3 regions of the Duganella zoogloeoides genome follow, and region 1 is predicted to be linked to each of the others. Evidence: predicted binding sites of a transcription regulator. Region 1 holds the regulator's gene; each other region holds the start of a gene.
What was found. Region 1 encodes LexA, which represses DNA repair genes until DNA is damaged. Its sites were predicted from a motif close to ACTGTATNNNNATACAGT; they were not measured.

Region 1 (6,265 bases):
CAACGCTCACTGGGAACTCGCCGGTGGTCTTCAGAGGACCGGTTGGCAGGCGCACAGCCGATTTCTCGACAGCGAAACCAACTTTGGTCAGCGCTTCAGCGATGTCGAAGTTGGTGACCGAGCCGAACAGACGGCCGTCAACACCAGCTTTTTGCGAAACGGTCACGGTCATGCCGTTCAGTTTCTCGCCTTGAGCTTGTGCAGCAGCCAGCTTGGCGGCAGCAGCTTTTTCCAGTTCAGCGCGCTTGACTTCGAATTCCGCAACGGCAGCAGCGGTAGCGCGGCGAGCCATTTTTTGCGGGATCAGGAAGTTACGTGCGTAACCGTCTTTGACTTTAACGACTTCACCCAGGTTGCCCAGGTTAACGACTTTTTCCAACAGAATGATTTGCATAGTTCTTCTCCAGATGCTTGTCTAAACTACGCAATTAAGCGTGGTGCAGATCGGTGTATGGCAGCAGGGCCAGATAACGGGCGCGCTTGATCGCGGTGTCCACTTGACGCTGGTAGTGCGCCTTGGTGCCGGTCAGACGTGCTGGCATGATCTTGCCATTTTCCTGGACGAAGTCTTTCAGGGTGTCTACGTCTTTGTAGTCCACTTGCTCAACGCCAGCGGCGGTGAAGCGGCAGAACTTCTTGCGCTTGAACAGTGGGTTTTGTTGCTTACGCTTTTCTTTAAGCTTGAGCTTGTTTTTGTCGAACTTTTTACCGAATGCCATGTGAGGCTCCTGTATTTAAATTGAGCTGTCCGTGACAGCACTAAAATCAATGATGTGAAACACCAGGCTTTTGCTATTGCGCGTCTTCTTGTTCAGGAAACCGGTGAACTGGTACACCCCGCCCAGCGGCGCCGCGTTGAACTTGCCTGAAATCTCGCCTGCGGCAACCGCAGCAATTTCAAACTCGCTCAACCTGGCGATTCCCGCCTCCATTTGCTGCGACCGATGCTGGAGTACAGCATTGATGATCGGCATGCCTGCCGGGGTATAACGCAAAGCGTCACGTTCGGCAATGAGGGCAGTGAACTGGAGCTGGTTCAGCTCGGTTCCTTGAAACAATTAGGCTGCGGCAGGAGCTGGAGCAGCTGCTGGGGCTTCGGTGCGATGCGATTTGGCAGCATCTTCACGTTGTACCGACTTCATCATTGGCGAAGGAGCGGTTTCCGCTTTCTTCAGCTTGACGGTCAGGTGACGCAGCACGGCATCATTGAATTTGAATGCGGTTTCCAGCTCGACCAGGGTCTCGTTGTCGCATTCGATGTTCAGGCAGATGTAGTGTGCTTTGGCCAGTTTCTGGATCGAGTAAGCCATCTGACGACGGCCCCAATCTTCAACACGGTGCACGGAGCCACCGCGGGTCGTTACAGTGGTTTTGTAACGTTCGATCATCGCGGGCACTTGCTCGCTCTGGTCCGGGTGGACGATAAATACGATTTCGTAGTGACGCATGAAAACTCCCTTAAGGACTTGTGAATATAGCCCACCCTGGCGTCAAGACAGGTGTGGGAAGAGGTAAGCCCGCGACTATAGCAGCTTTTTCAGCGGAACGCCAGCCTGGTGTTGCCGGTGCTACAGTGCGATTTTCTTGTCCTGGGAACATGATCATGAAGCATCTGATGGCACTTGCGGCGCTGTCCGCCCTGCTGTTCTCTCCGCCCGGCCTGGCTGCCGCACCACACGAACCGGCGCCCATCAAGACCCGCGCCTACAGCACCCCCGCCCTGCTGTTCGCACTGCGCACCGACACCCAGACCCTGGCGCGCCTCACGCCCGTGCTCGACCCCAGCTTCGATTTCGTGCCCGGCCCGCGCGAAGATGCGCGCCAGGGCAATGGCTACCGCCACCTCGGTGACTTGGCCCTGACCGTCCGCACCGGCAATGGCGCGCAGCGCTCCTACACCTCGTTCGCGGCGCGCCGGCCGATCCGCGAACTGCCGGCAGGCCGGGCGCTGGCCGCTGCCGATATCAGCGCAAGCATGGGCGCCGACTTGGGCGCTAGCGTGCCGCTGGCAGTGGAACGGCGCTGGCTCAACGAACGCGGCACGCTGGTGCTGCGCTTTACGCTGATCAACCGGGGACGGCAACCGGTGCAGGTGGTGTCCGCCAGCATGCCGATGGTGTTCGAACAACAAGGCTTCGGCGCCTCTGCCGAGGAACGGCGGGCCAGCAGCAGCACCGTCAAGCCGCGCCCGGGCACGCTGGGCTCGGTGGAAGTGGCGCGCGCGAACGGCGAGGCGCCGGGGCTGCGGCTGCAACCGGACGGCCGCACCCCGCTCGATAGCTGGCAAGCCATGCCGAGCGGGCAACTGCAGGGCGAACAGTACGCCAGCTGGGTGACCAGCGGGTTTACCCTCAAACCGGGCGCCAAACGTGACATCGGCGTGCGATTCGTGATCCAGCCGCAAGGGGCAACGCGCTGATTTCTCATAGGGGAGCGCGGCAGGCTCCCCTGTGCAACAACTTTTTTCACATTATTTCGCTCAAAGCAAGAAATTCCCTTGCATTGGCGGTCATACTGTACAAAAATACAGACTGTCTATATACACAGCCCATTTTTTTACTGACCACGCCCATGATCAAGCTCACCGCACGCCAGGAACAAATTCTCAATCTGATCAAGGACGCCATCGAAAACACCGGCTTCCCGCCCACGCGCGCCGAGATTGCCAACGAACTGGGCTTCAAGTCGGCCAACGCCGCCGAGGAACACTTGCAGGCGCTGGCGCGCAAGGGCGCGATTGAAATCGCGGCCGGCACCTCGCGTGGCATCCGCCTGCTCGGTGTCCATGCCGAGCCTTCTACCGCCAAGATGCCTGCCGCGCTGATGATGTCGCTGCCGCTGATCGGCCGCGTGGCTGCCGGCTCGCCGATTTTGGCGCAGGAAAACCTCGAGGCGAACTACAGCGTCGATCCCGCCATGTTCTCGGCCAAGCCCGACTACCTGCTCAAGGTGCGCGGCGAATCGATGCGTGACGCCGGCATCATGGATGGCGACCTGCTGGCCGTGAAAAAAATCGACAGCGCCAAGAATGGCCAGATCGTGGTGGCGCGCATCGGCAACGAGGTAACGGTCAAGCGCTATCGCAAGACCGGTTCGCTGGTGGAACTGCTGCCGGAGAACCCGGAGTTCAAGATCATCAAGGTCGATCCCGAGGCGGACGAGTTTGCACTGGAAGGCCTGGCAGTAGGGCTGATGCGCACCTGGCACTAAAAAATATGGACCGCCGCGGCGGTCCATTGTTTTAACAACCTTCCAGCGCGCAGCTGAAGTCTTCCAGCAGGTCGCCCTCATCCTCGATGCCGACCGACACCCGTATCAGCGACTCCGCAATCCCCATCGATGCACGCCGTTCGGCACCCATTTCAAAGAAGATCGTGTGCGCCACCGGGATGATCAGGGTGCGCGTGTCACCAAGGTTCGACGCCGGGATCGCCAGCTTGAGGCGATTGAGGAAATCGAAGCAATCGATGCCATCCTTCAATTCAAAGCTCAGCAGCGAGCCGTGCTTGTGGAACAGCTCGGAACTGATGCCATGCTGCGGATGCGACGCCAGGCCCGGGTAGTACACCGCCGCCACCCGCTCGTCCGATTCCAGCAATGTGGCCAGCGCCAGCGCGTTGCTGCTGGTGCGTTCCATGCGCAGCGCCAGGGTTTCGGCGCCGACGGCAATGTGGTGCGCCGCCTCGGGCGCCAGGGACGAACCGAAGTCGCGCAGCGCCTTGGCGCGGATTTGCGCCAGGCCCCACTGCAGCGGCGCCGCCTTCTTGTAGTTCTCGTAGATGTTGGGGAACCGGGTCCAGTCATACGCGCCAGTGTCGGTCAGGCTGCCGCCGAGTGCATTGCCGTGGCCGCCGATCGACTTGGTCAGCGCATTGACCACCAGGCCGGCACCGACCGATTTCGGCCGGAACAAATACGGCGTGGTCATGGTGTTGTCGACCACGTACAGGATGCCGCGCGCCTGGCACATTTCGCCAATGCGCTTGAGGTCCGCCACCTGCGTGCGCGGGTTGGCGATGGTTTCGACAAATACCACGCGGGTGTTGTCGGTGATCGCCGCCTCGACATTGGCAACATCGGTGGCATCGACAAACGACACGCCCACGCCCTGCGCCATGGTGGTTTGCCACAGGCTGTTGGTGTTACCAAACAGGAACGACGACGACACCACGTGGTCGCCCGTGCGCAGCAGCGCCTGGAACACGGCGCCGATCGCGCCCATGCCGGTGGCGAAGCAGATCGTGCCGACGCCCTGCTCCATCTTGTTCACCTTGTCTTCGAGCGCGGCGATGGTGGGGTTGCCCTGGCGCCCGTAGCGGAAGCCCGGCTCCTTGCCCTGGAATACCGAAGCCAGCTGGCGCGCATCGGCATAGCCGAACGCGACCGACGTATGGATCGGCTTGTGCAGCGATCCGTGCTCGATGCCCTTCTGGCGGTCGTTGTGCAGGATGGTGGTGGTAAAGCCGTAGTTTTTCTTGTCTGTCATGGACGATCAGCCCTCGGCGGCGGCCAGGTTCAGGTTCAGCTGCGAACGGCCCGCATCTTCCGGCTTGGCGGCCTTGGTCGGGTTGTTGCGCTCGTTTTCCAGCTTGTCCAGGTACTCGCGGCTGACGTCGCCGGTGATGTACACGCCGTCGAAGCACGACGCCTCAAAACTGGTCAGCGCCGGGTTGACGTCGGAAATGGCCTGCTTGAGCGCATCGATGTCTTGGTACACCAGGGCGTCGGCGGTGATCTCGCGGCACACTTCTTCCACCGTGCGACCGTGGGCGATCAGCTCGTCGCGGGTAGGCATGTCGATGCCGTAAACGTTCGGGTAGATCACCGGTGGCGCGGCCGACGCAAAGATCACTTTCTTGGCGCCCGAGTCGCGCGCCATCTGCACGATCTCGCGGCTGGTGGTGCCGCGCACGATGGAGTCATCCACCAGCAGCACGACCTTGTCCTTGAACTCGTCAGGAATCGCATTGAGCTTCTGGCGCACGGATTTCTTGCGCGCGGCCTGGCCCGGCATGATGAAGGTACGGCCGATGTAGCGGTTTTTAATGAAGCCTTCGCGGTATTCCTTGCCCAGCGCCAGCGCCAGCTGGATGGCAGCCGGACGCGACGAATCGGGAATCGGCATGACGACGTCGATATCGTCGGCCAGGCCTTCGCGCACGATTTTCTTGGCCAGGTACTCGCCCATTTTCAGGCGGGTGCTGTACACCGAGGCGCCATCGATGACGGAGTCGGGACGGGCCAGGTACACGAATTCGAACACGCACGGGTTGAGCGACGGGTTGTCGGCGCACTGGCGCGTGTGCAGCTGCTTGTCATTGTCGATGAAGACGGTTTCGCCGGGCGCGATGTCGCGCACGAAGCGGAAGCCCATGCCTTCGAGCGCCACCGATTCGGAAGCGATCAGGTATTCGTTGCCCTGCTCGGTTTCATTGATGCCCAGGCACAGCGGACGGATGCCGTACGGATCACGGAAGGCCAGCAAACCGACGCCGGCGATTTGCGCCACGGCAGCATAGCCGCCGCGCACACGGCGCATCAGCACGGTAACCGCCTGGAAAATGGTTTCGGCATCGATCGAGATATCGACGGTGGCCTTCTGGATTTCGTGCGCCAACACGTTGAGCAACACTTCCGAATCGGAATCGGTGTTGATGTGGCGGCGGTCGTTCTTGAACATCTCTTCCTTGAGCTGTTCCCAGTTGGTCAGGTTGCCGTTGTGGGCCAGCGTGATACCGAACGGTGCGTTGACGTAGAACGGCTGCGCTTCTTCCTCGCTCGACGAACCGGCGGTCGGGTAACGGCAGTGGCCGATGCCCGAGTTGCCTTGCAGCGTACGCATATTACGGGTACGGAACACGTCGCGCACCAGGCCGTTGGCCTTGTGCATGGCGAACATGCTGCTGTGATTGGTAGCGATACCTGCCGCGTCCTGGCCGCGATGCTGCAACAGCAGCAATGCGTCATACAGCAGTTGGTTGACAGGTTGATGGGAGACGACGCCGACGATGCCACACATGTTGATGCTCCTGGACTGGACTTGCAGATTTAAAAACGTTGATTCAATTCACAAATTCAAACTTCAAAAATTCACATGCTGCGCCATTGCAGCGGGAAGGTAGTCCTTGACCACGCGCGCTCCCAGCTCGCAGTACGGGCTGAGCAGCGCATTCTTCCAGAGTTCTTCTTGCGGCAATGCCGTCATTCCACCCAAGATGACGGCGGCCAGCACGATTACAAGGCCACGGCCCAGGCCGAACACGGC
Region 2 (6,265 bases), 2.5 Mb from region 1:
TGGTCAGCTCCTCGATTTCCTCGAGCACCTTTTGCGACGAGGTACCGGGCGGCAGTTCGTTGACGACCGCCTGCCACTGGCCGCGCGCCAGTTCTTCGATCTTCCAGCGTGCGCGCACCTTCATGCTGCCGCGACCGGACGAGTACATATCGCTGATCTGCGTGGCCGTCGTGATGATCTGGCCGCCGCCCGGGAAGTCGGGCCCCGGGATCAGCGCCATCAACTCGGCGTGCGAAATTTTCGGATTCCTGATCATCGCCACCGCCGCCTGCGCCACTTCGGTCAGGTTGTGCGACGGGATCTCGGTGGCCAGGCCGACCGCGATACCGGAGGCGCCGTTGAGCAGCACCATGGGCAGGCGTGCCGGCAGCAGGCTCGGTTCCTCGGTGGAGCCGTCGTAGTTGGCCTGGAAATCGACGGTGCCGAGATTGATCTCGTCCATCAGCACCTTGGCGATCGGCGTCAAACGCGCTTCGGTGTAGCGCATGGCAGCGGCGCCGTCGCCGTCGCGCGAACCGAAGTTGCCCTGGCCATCGACCAGCGGATAGCGCAAGGAAAAATCCTGGGCCATGCGCACCATGGCGTCGTACACCGACTGGTCGCCGTGCGGGTGCAATTTACCGAGCACGTCGCCGACCACCGTCGCCGATTTGCGCGGCTTGGCGGTGGAGTTCAGTCCCATTTCGTTCATCGCATACAGGATGCGGCGCTGCACCGGCTTCTGGCCGTCGCACACGTCGGGCAGGGCGCGGCCCTTGACCACCGAGATGGCGTAATCGAGGTAGGCGCGTTCGGCAAACGTGGACAGGGTCAGGGTTTCGCCGCCGTCGGTGGGGCCGCCCGGCGGCAGGGCGCCGTCCGGGTCCGGCAGCGATTCGTCAAAGAGATTTGCTTGAGTCATAGTGGTTCGTATTAGATGTCTGCTTCGGCTTCGTTGCCGTGTTCTTCGATCCAGGCGCGGCGGGCGGCGGCTTCGCCTTTACCCATCAGCATATTGAAACGCGCGGCCGAGGCGCCGTGCTCGTACTCGCCCAGGGCGACTGGCAACAGCCGGCGCGTGTCCGGGTTCATCGTGGTTTCCCACAACTGCTCGGCGTTCATCTCGCCCAGGCCCTTGAAGCGCGAGATCGACCAGGCGCCTTCTTTCAAGCCGTCCTTGCGCAGCTTGTCCTCGATCGCCACCAGTTCGCCGGCGTCGAGCGCATACAGCTTCTGGATCGGCTTCTTGCCGCGCGCCGGCGCATCGACGCGGTACAAAGGCGGGCGGGCGATGCAGATATTGCCGTTGGCGATCAGGCCCGGGAAGTGCTTGAAGAACAGCGTGAGCAGCAGTACCTGGATGTGCGAGCCGTCGACGTCCGCGTCCGAAAGAATGCAGATTTTGCCGTAGCGCAGACCGGACAGGTCCGGGGTATCGGTGGCATTGTGCGGATCGACGCCGATCGCCACCGAGATATCGTGGATCTCGTTGTTGGCGAACAGGCGGTCACGGTCGGTTTCCCACGAGTTCAGTACCTTGCCGCGCAGCGGCAGGATGGCCTGGAATTCCTTGTCGCGGCCCATCTTGGCCGAACCGCCGGCCGAGTCACCCTCGACCAGGAACAATTCGGTGCGGGTGACATCGGTCGATTCGCAGTCGGTCAGCTTGCCCGGCAAAACCGCCACGCCCGACGACTTTTTCTTTTCCACTTTCTGCAACGAGCGCAGACGCGATTGCGCCTGCTTGATCACCAGTTCGGCCAGCTTTTTGCCGTAATCGACGTGGTGATTGAGCCACAGCTCGAGCGCCGGCTTGGAGTAGGTGGAGACTAGGCGCACCGCATCGCGCGAATTGAGGCGCTCCTTGATCTGGCCCTGGAATTGCGGGTCCAGCACCTTGGCCGACAATACGAACGACACGCGCGCAAACACGTCTTCGGGCAGCAATTTGACGCCTTTCGGCAGCAGCGAGTGCATCTCGACGAAGTTCTTGACGGCGCCATACAGGCCGTCGCGCAGGCCCGATTCGTGGGTGCCGCCGTTGGGGGTGGGGATCAGGTTGACGTACGATTCGCGCACTACCGCGCCTTGCTCGGTCCACGCCACCACCCATGCCGCACCTTCGCCTTCGGCAAAACCTTCGGCATCGGGGCCGGCAAACTGCGCGCCTTCGAACAGCGGGATCAGGGTTTCACCATCGGTGGCCTGGGCCAGCGCTTCGGTCAGATAGCCGCGCAGGCCGTCGTTGTACTGCCAGGTCTGCGATTCACCGGTCTTGGCATTGGTGAGCGTAACGGTGACGCCCGGCAGCAGCACGGCCTTAGAGCGCAGCAGGCGTTGCAGCTCGGTTTGCGAGATGGCCGGCGAGTCGAAGTACTTGGCATCGGGCCAGGCGGTCACGCGGGTGCCGGACTTCTTGCCGTCGCGCGGCGCGACCACCGAAGTGAGCGGCTCGACCACGTCGCCATGCTCGAACACCAGGTGGTGCAGGCCGGTGCCATTGGGTTCCTTGCGCCAGACGGTAATCTCCAGGCGCTTGGACAGCGCGTTGGTGACGGAGACGCCCACGCCGTGCAAACCGCCCGAGAACGCGTACGCGCCGCCCGAACCCTTGTCGAATTTACCGCCCGCGTGCAGGCGCGTGAACACGATTTCCACCGTCGGCACGCCTTCTTCCGGGTGCAATCCGACCGGAATGCCGCGGCCGTCGTCCTCCACCGTGATGCTGCCGTCGGCGTTCTGGGTAACGATGATGTTCTTGCAGTGGCCGCCCAGTGCTTCGTCCGAGGCATTGTCGATGACTTCCTGGATGATGTGCAGCGGGTTCTCGGTGCGCGTGTACATGCCCGGGCGCTGCTTGACTGGTTCCAGGCCCTTGAGGACCCGGATGGATGATTCGCTATAGTCGGAAACTGGTTTTTTAGTGGCCATACGTGATCAAGCTGATAATGTCGATACTGGGTTTATGTACTGGGTATATGTACAGCTAATTGCGCGTGTTTGCGTATTCTATCCTCAACCGGAGCAAACAGCGGCAATTTATACACGATGTTTACAAGAGGCCCCCGTCTTTTTAGACCGTTTTTACGGGCTGCCCGATAAGCTGGCTCCATCGCTTAACCCTCATCGGAGCCGCCATGAATCACTTCCCTTGCGTGATGACGCTCAAGGTCGATACCGCATCGGTCACCCAGTTACGCCGCATGGTCACGCGCATCTGCGGCGATTCGCTCGAATTCATCCGCATCGAAATCTGCGAGCACGGCACCCGCATGAAGGTGTGGCTGTGCGTGGGTGCGGCCATGGTCGCGCCGGTGATGGACGCGGTGATGCAGTCGCTGCCCGGCGCGGAGTTCGGGCGATTCACCCAGACATCCCACTATTAATAGAAAGAGCAATATGAACAAATTACTACTTGCCGCCGTGCTGTGCGCCGGTTTTGCCGCCCATGCGGCGCAGGCCCAGGAAGCCGCCAGGCCCGATAACGAGGTCAGCTTCAACGCCGCCGTGGTGTCCGATTACCGCTATCGCGGCATCTCGCAAACACGCCTGCAGCCGGCCGTGCAGGGCGGCGTTGATTACGTCAACAACCCCACCGGCCTGTATATCGGCGCCTGGACGTCGTCGATCAAGTGGACCAAGGATGCCGGCGGCGACGGCGACGTGGAGCTCGACCTCTATGCCGGCAAGCGCGGGCAGGTGAGCGATGCCGTGTCGTATGACGTCGGTGTGCTGACCTATGTGTACCCGTCGAACGGCCTGAAACACGTCGCCGGCTTTGTCAACGCCGACACCACCGAGGTGTATGGCCAGCTCGGTGTCGGTCCCGCGTACGTCAAGTACTCGCACGCGGTGACCAACCTGTTCGGCTTCGTGGACAGCAAGAACAGCGGCTACCTCGACGTGGGCGCCAATATCGAGGCAGGCGAGGGCTTCATCATCAACCTGCATGCGGGCCATCAGGAGGTGAAGAACAACCAAGCGGCCGACTACACCGACTGGAAAGTGGGCGCGACCAAAGACTTCGGCATCGTTACCGGTGCGCTGGCCGTGGTAGGGACGAACGCCAGCAAGACCGCGTATGCGTCGCCGGTCAACGGCAAGTTCACCGGCAAGACTGCGCTGCTGCTCACCATCAGCAAGACCTTCTGATCCGCGCATTTTCCTTGGTCGGGCCGGGCGGGGTAACACCCGCCCGGCCCGCTTTTTTATCTGTTGCTTATCTGCTGCTGAACACCTGGCGATACAGGTGGCGTACCTCGGGCGCGCACAGCACGTTGGCGGTCTTGTAGGCGTCCGCCTCGAAGGCGCTGTGGTGTGTATGGTAAGTGTCGTGGTCGAGCACTAAAGTGTCGGCCAGGCGCGCGCCGGGCAGCTGCGCCACGAACACCAGCAGGCACCCGGTCTGGTGCGGCGTGAGCGGTTCGCTGCCGTGGGCCACGGTGACCAGCACCCGGGCGCCGGGGTTGGCCGCGCTGGCAGCGCGCAGGCGGGCCAGCAGCGCCGCGTGATCCTGGTGGTCAGGGTGTTGAAGGTCGGCGCGGCGCAGCAGCGCGACGATGACAGCGGCGCCGGCCAGCGATGCCTCATCGCGCTCTTCATTGCGCGAGGCGTCGATCACCAGGTCGTCGTAGAGCTGGGGATCGTAGGCGCAGGGTTCGGGGCAGACCAGCAGCACCCGGTTGCCGGCGGCTACCCGTAGCAGCGCCAGTTCCTCGGCCAGGTCGGAGACGGCGTGGTTGCCATCGTGTTCGGTGTTACCGGTGAGTGCGACGATCATGCGGTTACCTCCTCCAGAGAATGATACGCCGGTATGGCGTCCAGCGCCGCCAGCGCGGCGGCCAATTGGGTGCGGCAGTTATCGCTGGCTGGCGTCATGGGCAGGCGCAGCTCGTCGCGCAGCAATCCCTGCATGGCCAGCGCGGCTTTCAGGGGCGCGGGATTCGGCTCCGAGAACAGCAAACGGATCACCGGCAGCAGGTGGTCGAACACGGTCATCGCCTCGGCCAGGTGGCCGGCGTGGACCAGGTCGTAGACTTGCACGAACAGGTCCACGCGGATGTGGGCCGAGGCGGAAATGGCGCCCTGACCGCCGGCGCACAGGGCCGCGAACAGCAGCGCATCGTCGCCGCACAGCATGGCCAGCGGCGTGTGGCGCACCAGTTCTTCCATCCGTCGCAGGCTGCCGCCGGCTTCCTTGATGGCGGCAAACTGCGGACGTTGAGCCAGCGTGCGCGCGGTGGCCAGTTCCAGGTTCACGCCCGTGCGCGCCGGCACGTTGTACAGCACGATGGGGCGTCCGGTGGCGTCGGCAATGGTCTCGAAATGGCGCAGCAGGCCTTCCTGCGATGGCCGCACGTAGGCGGGCGTGGCGACCAGGTAGCCGGCCAGTTCAGTGTCGTCGAACTCGCGGACCTTGGCGGCGGCGGCATGGGTGTCGCTACCGCCCACGCCCATCAGGACCGGGCAGCGGCGGTGCGCCGTTTCCAGCACGGCCGACAGCACGGCCGATTGCTCGGCCAGGTCCAGCTGCGACGCCTCGCCGGTGGTGCCGCAGACGACCAGGCCGTGGGCGCCGCCGGCGATCAGGCGGTCGGCCAGCGTCTGCAGGTGGGGCAAGTCGATCTCGCCGTGGTCCATGGGCGTGGCCAGCGGCACCCAGATGCCGCGAAACGAAGTATTCATGATCTTTACAGGTGGTGGAAGACAGGTCCAGCCTATGCCGGCGCCCGTAAAAATGTTCTAAATAGTGCCCAGGACTGCGTAAACAAACCGTAAAGGCGGTGGGTTTTTACGGCGCGTTTACAGTTTGTTTACACCCGCCACCCAAGTCTTTACAAAATCTTTAGACCCCTGCCGCTAACCTTTCATCCATCAAAACAAGACCTTCGAGGGTGTGATGGATTTTATATTTATGGGTGTGATTGCGGCCTTCACTGCCGCGATCTGGGCGATGGCCGCCGGCTGCGACAAGCTGGGAGGCCAGCAATGAGCATCTTTTATCTGATCGGCGGCATCGCGTCCGCCGGGCTGCTGGTGTACCTGGTGCTGGCGCTGCTCAAAGCGGAGGAACTGTGATGACCACCCAATCGATATTGCTGCTGGTCGCCTTCCTGGCCGTGCTGCTGGCGCTGGCCTGGCCGCTGGGCGTGGTGTTGGCGCGCGTGGGCGATGGTTCACGTGTGCCCGGCATGGGCTGGCTCGGTGGTGCGGAGCGCCTGCTGTACCGCGCCGCCGGCATCGCCGATAAAGAAGGCCAGCCGCAGGGCCAGGGCTGGAAAGCTTA
Region 3 (6,265 bases), 1.1 Mb from region 1:
GATGCCACCGAAGATGTTCACCAGGATGGCTTTCAGGCCTGGGTTTTTCAGCATGATCTTGAAGGCTTCGGTCACTTTCTCAGCCGTGGCGCCACCGCCGACGTCGAGGAAGTTGGCCGGCTCGCCGCCGAACAGCTTGATGGTGTCCATGGTGGCCATGGCCAGGCCGGCGCCGTTCACCAGGCAGCCGATGTTGCCGTCGAGCGAGATGTAAGCGAGGTCGAATTTCGACGCTTCGACTTCAGCTGGATCTTCTTCGTCCAGATCGCGGTAAGCGACGATTTCCGGTTGACGGAACAGTGCGTTGGCATCGAAGTTGAACTTGGCGTCCAGGGCGATAACCTTGCCCGAACCGGTCAGGATCAGCGGGTTGATTTCGGCCAGCGACGAGTCGGTTTCCCAGTAGGCTTTGTACAGGCCTTGCAGGTTGGTGACGGCGTCAGGGATCGAGGCTTCTGGTACGCCGATCTTGGCGGCGATGCCGGCAGCTTCGGCGTCGGTCAGGCCGACTTTTGGATCGATGGCGATCGAGTGCAGCAGTTCCGGGTGCGATTCAGCCACTTCTTCGATGTCCATGCCGCCTTCCGACGAGGCCATCAGAACAACGCGCTGCGATACGCGGTCGGTGACCAGCGATACGTACAGTTCCTTGTTGATGTCTGCGCCTTCTTCGATCAGCAGGCGACGTACTTTTTGGCCTTCTGGACCGGTCTGGTGCGTGACCAGTTGCATGCCCAGGATTTGCTCGGAGAATTCTTTAACTTGTTCCAGCGATTTTGCGACTTTCACGCCGCCGCCTTTACCACGGCCACCGGCGTGGATTTGTGCTTTTACAACCCAGACCGGGCCGCCCAAGGTTTCAGCAGCTTTTACTGCCTCGTCGACGGACAGGCACGGAATACCGCGTGGTACCGTCACTCCGTATTTCCGGAGGATTTCTTTGCCTTGATACTCATGGATCTTCATGCTGGCTTCCCTTCTGATGCTGATGTGTAAAAATCGATTAAGACTGCGGAATAGTGTGATGCTCGGGTAAAACTATGGCCCGGTCGCTGATCGTACTGGCGGCAAGGCAAATCGGGGGGTGCATGAGGAGGGTGTAACCGGCATCGATACCATGCGGTCCGCCATGGCGTGTACACGCTCTGGCGGCGATCGCGCGCGTGCGGGACGCACGACGAGGAACAGGAATCGACAATGACATAAGATGAATACCGCTCGCGCGGCATGATTAGTTAGCAGCCCTGTACATTTCTCTTATAAAAAATATACGTTGTCGTAGCTTCTACGGACAACCACCGCACCCACGGTGCTGCAAAAACCGTAAAAGTGTAGCACACCCCAGACCGAGTTGATACGTGTCATATGACATCTGGCGATAAACCGTTGGCGCTGGCAGGGGTATTTACAGGCATTCACACTGGAAATATCGGCAATCACTGGTCGAAATCGGCCGTACCCTTCATGGCGGTGCGAATGGCGCGCTGGGAGAAGCCGCGTTGCAGCAGGAAGCGCATTTGCTTGTTGCGTCCTTCGGGGTCGGTGGCCACTTCGCCGAACTTGCGTTCCCAGATCTCGCAGCAGCGCGCGGTCTCGGTGTCGGCCAGGCTTTCCTTGAGGCCTTGCAGCGCTTCGCCCTGTACGCCGTGGCTTTGCAGCTCGGCCATGATGCGGGCGTTGCCAAAGCGGGCAGAACGGCGGTGGATCAGCGATTCGGAAAAACGTTCTTGCGACAGCCAGTTGTTTTTTTCGAGCAGGTCGAGCAAGGCGTCGATGTCGTCGGTGTCTTCGGCATAGCGTGCGAGCTTGCGTGACAGTTCGAGACGGCTGTGCTCGCGCTGGGACAGGTAGCGCAGGGCGCGACCTTTGAGGCTGAGGGGGGGACGGGGCATGGGGAACCTCTGAACTTTGAGGTGAGAACCGTCACCCTCGCGAAAGCGGGGGGGTGACGGCTCGACTGCTAACTGTTAAGACTTACGCCGCGTCAGCTTCGCCCTTGGAAGGCTTGAGCTTGACGACAGTATCAGGCTTTTCAGCGGCCACTGGCGCCAGTGGCGGCAGCGAGCGTACGCCCAGCGATTCGCGCACGCGGTTTTCGATTTCCCACGCCAGTTGCGGGCGCTCTTGCAGGAAGATGCGGGCGTTGTCCTTGCCTTGGCCGACGCGTTCGCCGTTGTAGCTGTACCACGAACCCGATTTCTCGACGATCTTCGCTTCCACGCCCAGGTCCAGGATTTCGCCTTCGCGCGAGGTGCCGGCGCCGTACAGGATGTCGAAGTGCGCTTCCTTGAACGGTGGCGCGATCTTGTTCTTGACGACCTTGACCTTGGTTTCGTTACCGATGACTTCGTCGCCGGACTTGATCGAACCGGTACGGCGGATGTCCAGGCGCACGGAGGCGTAGAACTTCAGCGCGTTACCGCCGGTGGTGGTTTCCGGGCTGCCGAACATGACGCCGATTTTCATGCGGATCTGGTTGATGAAGATGACCAGGGTGTTGGTGCGGTTGATCGAACCGGTAAGCTTGCGCAGTGCTTGCGACATCAAACGTGCCTGCAAACCTGGCAGCGAATCGCCCATGTCGCCTTCGATCTCGGCGCGCGGGGTCAGCGCGGCGACCGAGTCGATCACGACCATGTCCACCGAACCGGAACGCACCAGGGCGTCGCAGATTTCCAGCGCTTGTTCGCCGGTGTCCGGTTGCGAGATCAGCAGATCGCTCAGGTTGACGCCCAGCTTTTGCGCGTACGTGACGTCCAGTGCGTGCTCGGCGTCGATAAACGCGCAGGTGCCGCCCAGTTTTTGCATTTCCGCGATGGTTTGCAAGGTGAGCGTGGTTTTGCCCGAGGATTCAGGGCCGTAGATTTCCACCACGCGACCGCGCGGCAGGCCGCCGACGCCCAGCGCCACGTCCAGGCCCAGCGAACCGGTGGAGACCACCTGTACTTCTTCGATCGGCGCACTGGCATCCATGCGCATGACGGAACCTTTGCCGAACTGCTTCTCAATCTGAGCCAGCGCGGCGGCCAGCGCCTTGGCTTTCTCGGATGCGGGTACTACAGCTTTTTTATCGTCCATAATGTGCTTTCAACCAGTTGGTGGTGACAATTTGTCGGTACAGGTAGTACTGTATAAAAAAACAGTGATAAGCGCAAGCGCGATTTGATTGAAATGTCGATTAATTTTGGCGGCGCCCGGGCGCCGTGCAAAAATTCGCCAGCAAGCAAAAAATCCAACACAATACCGGCTTGAGTCTTTGCCCCAGTGCACCCGGAGTATCCACATGCGTATATTACTTGCCGAAGATGACGGCGTTCTCGCCGACGGGCTCACCCGCTCGCTGCGCCAGTCCGGCTACGCCATCGATTGCGTGCGCAACGGCCAGGAGGCCGATACCGCCCTCTCCACCCAGGAATTCGATCTGTTGATCCTCGACCTGGGCCTGCCCAAGCTGTCGGGTCTGGAAGTGCTGCGCCGCTTGCGCTCGCGCGGTTCGCTGCTGCCGGTGCTGATCCTGACCGCCGCCGATTCGATCGAGCAGCGTGTCAACGGCCTCGACCTGGGCGCCGACGACTACATGGCCAAGCCGTTTGCGCTGTCGGAACTCGAAGCGCGGGTGCGCGCCCTCACCCGCCGTGGCGCGGGCGGTGGCGCCACCGTGATCAAGCACGGTCCGCTGTCGTACGACCAGGTGGGCCGCAGCGCCTATATCAACGAGCAGATGCTGGACCTGTCGGCGCGCGAGCTGGGCTTGCTGGAAATTCTGCTGGCCCGCACCGGCCGCCTGGTTTCCAAGGAGCAACTGGTCGATCACCTGTGCGAATGGGGAGAAGAGGTGAGCAACAACGCCATCGAGGTGTATGTGCACCGGCTGCGCAAGAAGATCGAGGTGGGCGGCGTGCGCATCGTCACCGTGCGCGGCCTCGGCTATTGCCTGGAAAAATATTCTGAAGCGAAGGCTGTCGCCGTCGACGCCGGAGACGCGGTCAAGTGAGCGACCGGGCGGCCGACGCGGGAGACGACGCCCCCGAGTACCAGCCGCCTGTCGTCGAGCCCGACGAGAGCATGCAACGCTCGCTGTTCGGCGAGATCCTCGACTGGATGCTGGCGCCGCTGCTGCTGCTGTGGCCGATGAGCATCGCGATTACGTACCTGGTGGCCAAGTCGATCGCCAACCAACCGTTCGACCATGCGCTGGAAGACAGCGTGACCGTGCTGGCGCAGCAGGTGCGCTCGGTCGATGGCAAGCTGATCCGTGGTTTGTCCGGCGCCGCGCGCGACATCCTGCGCGCCGACGATGTCGATAACATCTATTTCCAGATCCTCGGGCCGCGCGGCGACGCCATCGACGGCGACCGCGACCTGCCCCACCCCGGCAGCGATCCCGACGAAGACCAGGCCCGCGCCGGCAGCGTGCGCTTCCGCAACGACACCATGCACGGCACGCCGGTGCGCGTCGCCTACATCCACATCCGCGTCGAACCCAGCGACAGCGCCCCCTCGCCCCATCCGCCGCTGGCGCTGGTACAAGTGGCCGAAACACTGGAAAAGCGCGCCCAGCTCGCCAACGAGATCATCAAGGGCGTGATCCTGCCGCAGTTCATCATCCTGCCCATCGTGCTGGCCCTGGTGTGGTTTGCGCTGTCGCGCGGGCTCTCTCCGTTGGCGCAGTTGCAGGAACGCATACGCGCACGCGGGTCGGACGACCTCAGCCCCATCGCGGCTAACCTGGTGCCGGAGGAAATTTCGCCGCTGGTCGGTTCGCTCAACGAAATGCTCGAACGGCTAGGCCACACCATCGAGATGCAAAAACGCTTTATTGCCGACGCCGCGCACCAGATGCGCACGCCGCTGGCCGGCATGCGCATGCAGTCCGAGCTGGCGCTGCGCCAGACCGACAGCGACGAAATCCACCGCTCGCTCGAGCAACTGGCCAAGAGTTCGGAATCGGCCACGCGGCTGGTCAACCAGCTGCTGGCCCTGGCCCGCGCGGAAAACCAGCCGCAGGCTGGCTCCAGCATGGTGCAACTGGAGCTGTCGGCGCTGGCGCGCAGCACCGTGCACGACTGGGTGCAAGCGTCGTTCGTCCAGCAGATCGACCTCGGCTACGAAGAGCCGCCGGCACCGGTGCACATCGCCGGCGATCCGACCATGCTGCGCGAGCTGCTGTCCAACCTGATCGACAACGCGCTGCGCTACACGCCGGCCGGCGGCAGCGTTACCGTGCGGGTGCGCGTCGATATCGACGACCATGCGCTGCTGGAAGTGGAAGACACGGGCCCCGGCATTCCGCCGGCCGAGCGCACCCGCGTGTTCGAGCGGTTTTACCGCATCCTCGGCAACACTGCCGAAGGCAGCGGCCTGGGCCTGGCCATCGTGCGCGAAATCGCCCAGCAGCACGGCGCCGAAGTGGATGTATTCAACAATCCGCGCGCACAACTGGCCAAGCTGCCGGGCAGCCTGTTCCGCCTGACCTTCCCGCTGCCAGCCGATCCGCCAGATGCGCCCGATGAGGCGCCCCACTTTGGTTAACCAGGGATAAAGCATGGATAAAACCATCCGCCGCCACCACTGGCAGCAAACCCGCCGCATGACCGGCTGGTTATTGCTGCTGTGGCTGATCACCACGTTTTGCGCGGCGTTTTTTGCGCGCGAACTGAACAACCTGTCGATCTTCGGCTGGCCGCTGTCGTTTTATCTCGCCGCGCAAGGCGCCTCGCTGGTGTACCTGGCCATCATCGGCTTCTATGCCTGGCGCATGCGCCGGCTCGACCGCCAGGCCCGTGCCGCAGCCAGGATCAAACCATGACAGAGCGCAGCTTCGCCAGCAAACTACGGCGCTACTACCTGCTGTTTACCGCCGGCTTCGGCGGTTTTTTGCTTTCCCTCACGCTGCTGGAACAGGAAGGCATGCCGCGCATCTGGATCGGCTACCTGTTCATGTTTGCCACCATCGTGCTGTACGCGATCTTGGGGGTGCTGAGCCGCACGTCCAACGTGCTTGAATACTACGTGGCGGGGCGCAAAGTGCCGGCCATGTTCAACGGCATGGCCACTGCTGCCGACTGGATTTCGGCAGCGAGCTTCATCAGCCTGGCGGGCGGCCTGTACCTGCACGGCTTTGATGGCCTCGCCTACATCATGGGCTGGACCGGCGGCTACGTGCTGGTCGCCTTGCTGATCGCGCCGTACCTGCGCAAGTTTTGCCAGTACACGATTCCCGATTTCCTCGCCATGCGCTTCGGCGGCGTTGGGGGAGCGAATG

Region 2: the regulator LexA is predicted to act here: its motif matches at 2,949-2,966, upstream of SR858_RS22675 (DNA topoisomerase IV subunit B).
Region 3: the regulator LexA is predicted to act here: its motif matches at 3,127-3,144, upstream of recA (recombinase RecA).

What each region holds. Positions count from the first base shown of each region.
Region 1 is NZ_CP140152.1:1,350,577-1,356,841, reverse strand. It holds gene rplI (50S ribosomal protein L9) at 1-394, opposite strand, end outside; gene rpsR (30S ribosomal protein S18) at 429-719, opposite strand; gene priB (primosomal replication protein N) at 735-1,040, opposite strand; gene rpsF (30S ribosomal protein S6) at 1,059-1,448, opposite strand; gene SR858_RS05955 (DUF5695 domain-containing protein) at 1,604-2,419, shown strand; gene lexA (transcriptional repressor LexA) at 2,572-3,210, shown strand; gene SR858_RS05945 (cystathionine gamma-synthase family protein) at 3,242-4,486, opposite strand; gene purF (amidophosphoribosyltransferase) at 4,493-6,019, opposite strand; gene SR858_RS05935 (CvpA family protein) at 6,083-6,265, opposite strand, start outside.
Region 2 is NZ_CP140152.1:5,133,193-5,139,457, reverse strand. It holds gene parC (DNA topoisomerase IV subunit A) at 1-901, opposite strand, end outside; gene SR858_RS22675 (DNA topoisomerase IV subunit B) at 913-2,910, opposite strand; gene SR858_RS22670 (hypothetical protein) at 3,117-3,365, shown strand; gene SR858_RS22665 (TorF family putative porin) at 3,379-4,131, shown strand; gene SR858_RS22660 (hypothetical protein) at 4,199-4,759, opposite strand; gene dapA (4-hydroxy-tetrahydrodipicolinate synthase) at 4,756-5,664, opposite strand; gene SR858_RS22650 (potassium-transporting ATPase subunit F) at 5,968-6,057, shown strand; gene kdpA (potassium-transporting ATPase subunit KdpA) at 6,057-6,265, shown strand, end outside.
Region 3 is NZ_CP140152.1:264,423-270,687, reverse strand. It holds gene sucC (ADP-forming succinate--CoA ligase subunit beta) at 1-966, opposite strand, end outside; gene recX (recombination regulator RecX) at 1,437-1,892, opposite strand; gene recA (recombinase RecA) at 1,975-3,078, opposite strand; gene SR858_RS01220 (response regulator) at 3,284-3,994, shown strand; gene SR858_RS01215 (sensor histidine kinase) at 3,991-5,532, shown strand; gene SR858_RS01210 (DUF4212 domain-containing protein) at 5,546-5,809, shown strand; gene SR858_RS01205 (sodium:solute symporter family protein) at 5,806-6,265, shown strand, end outside.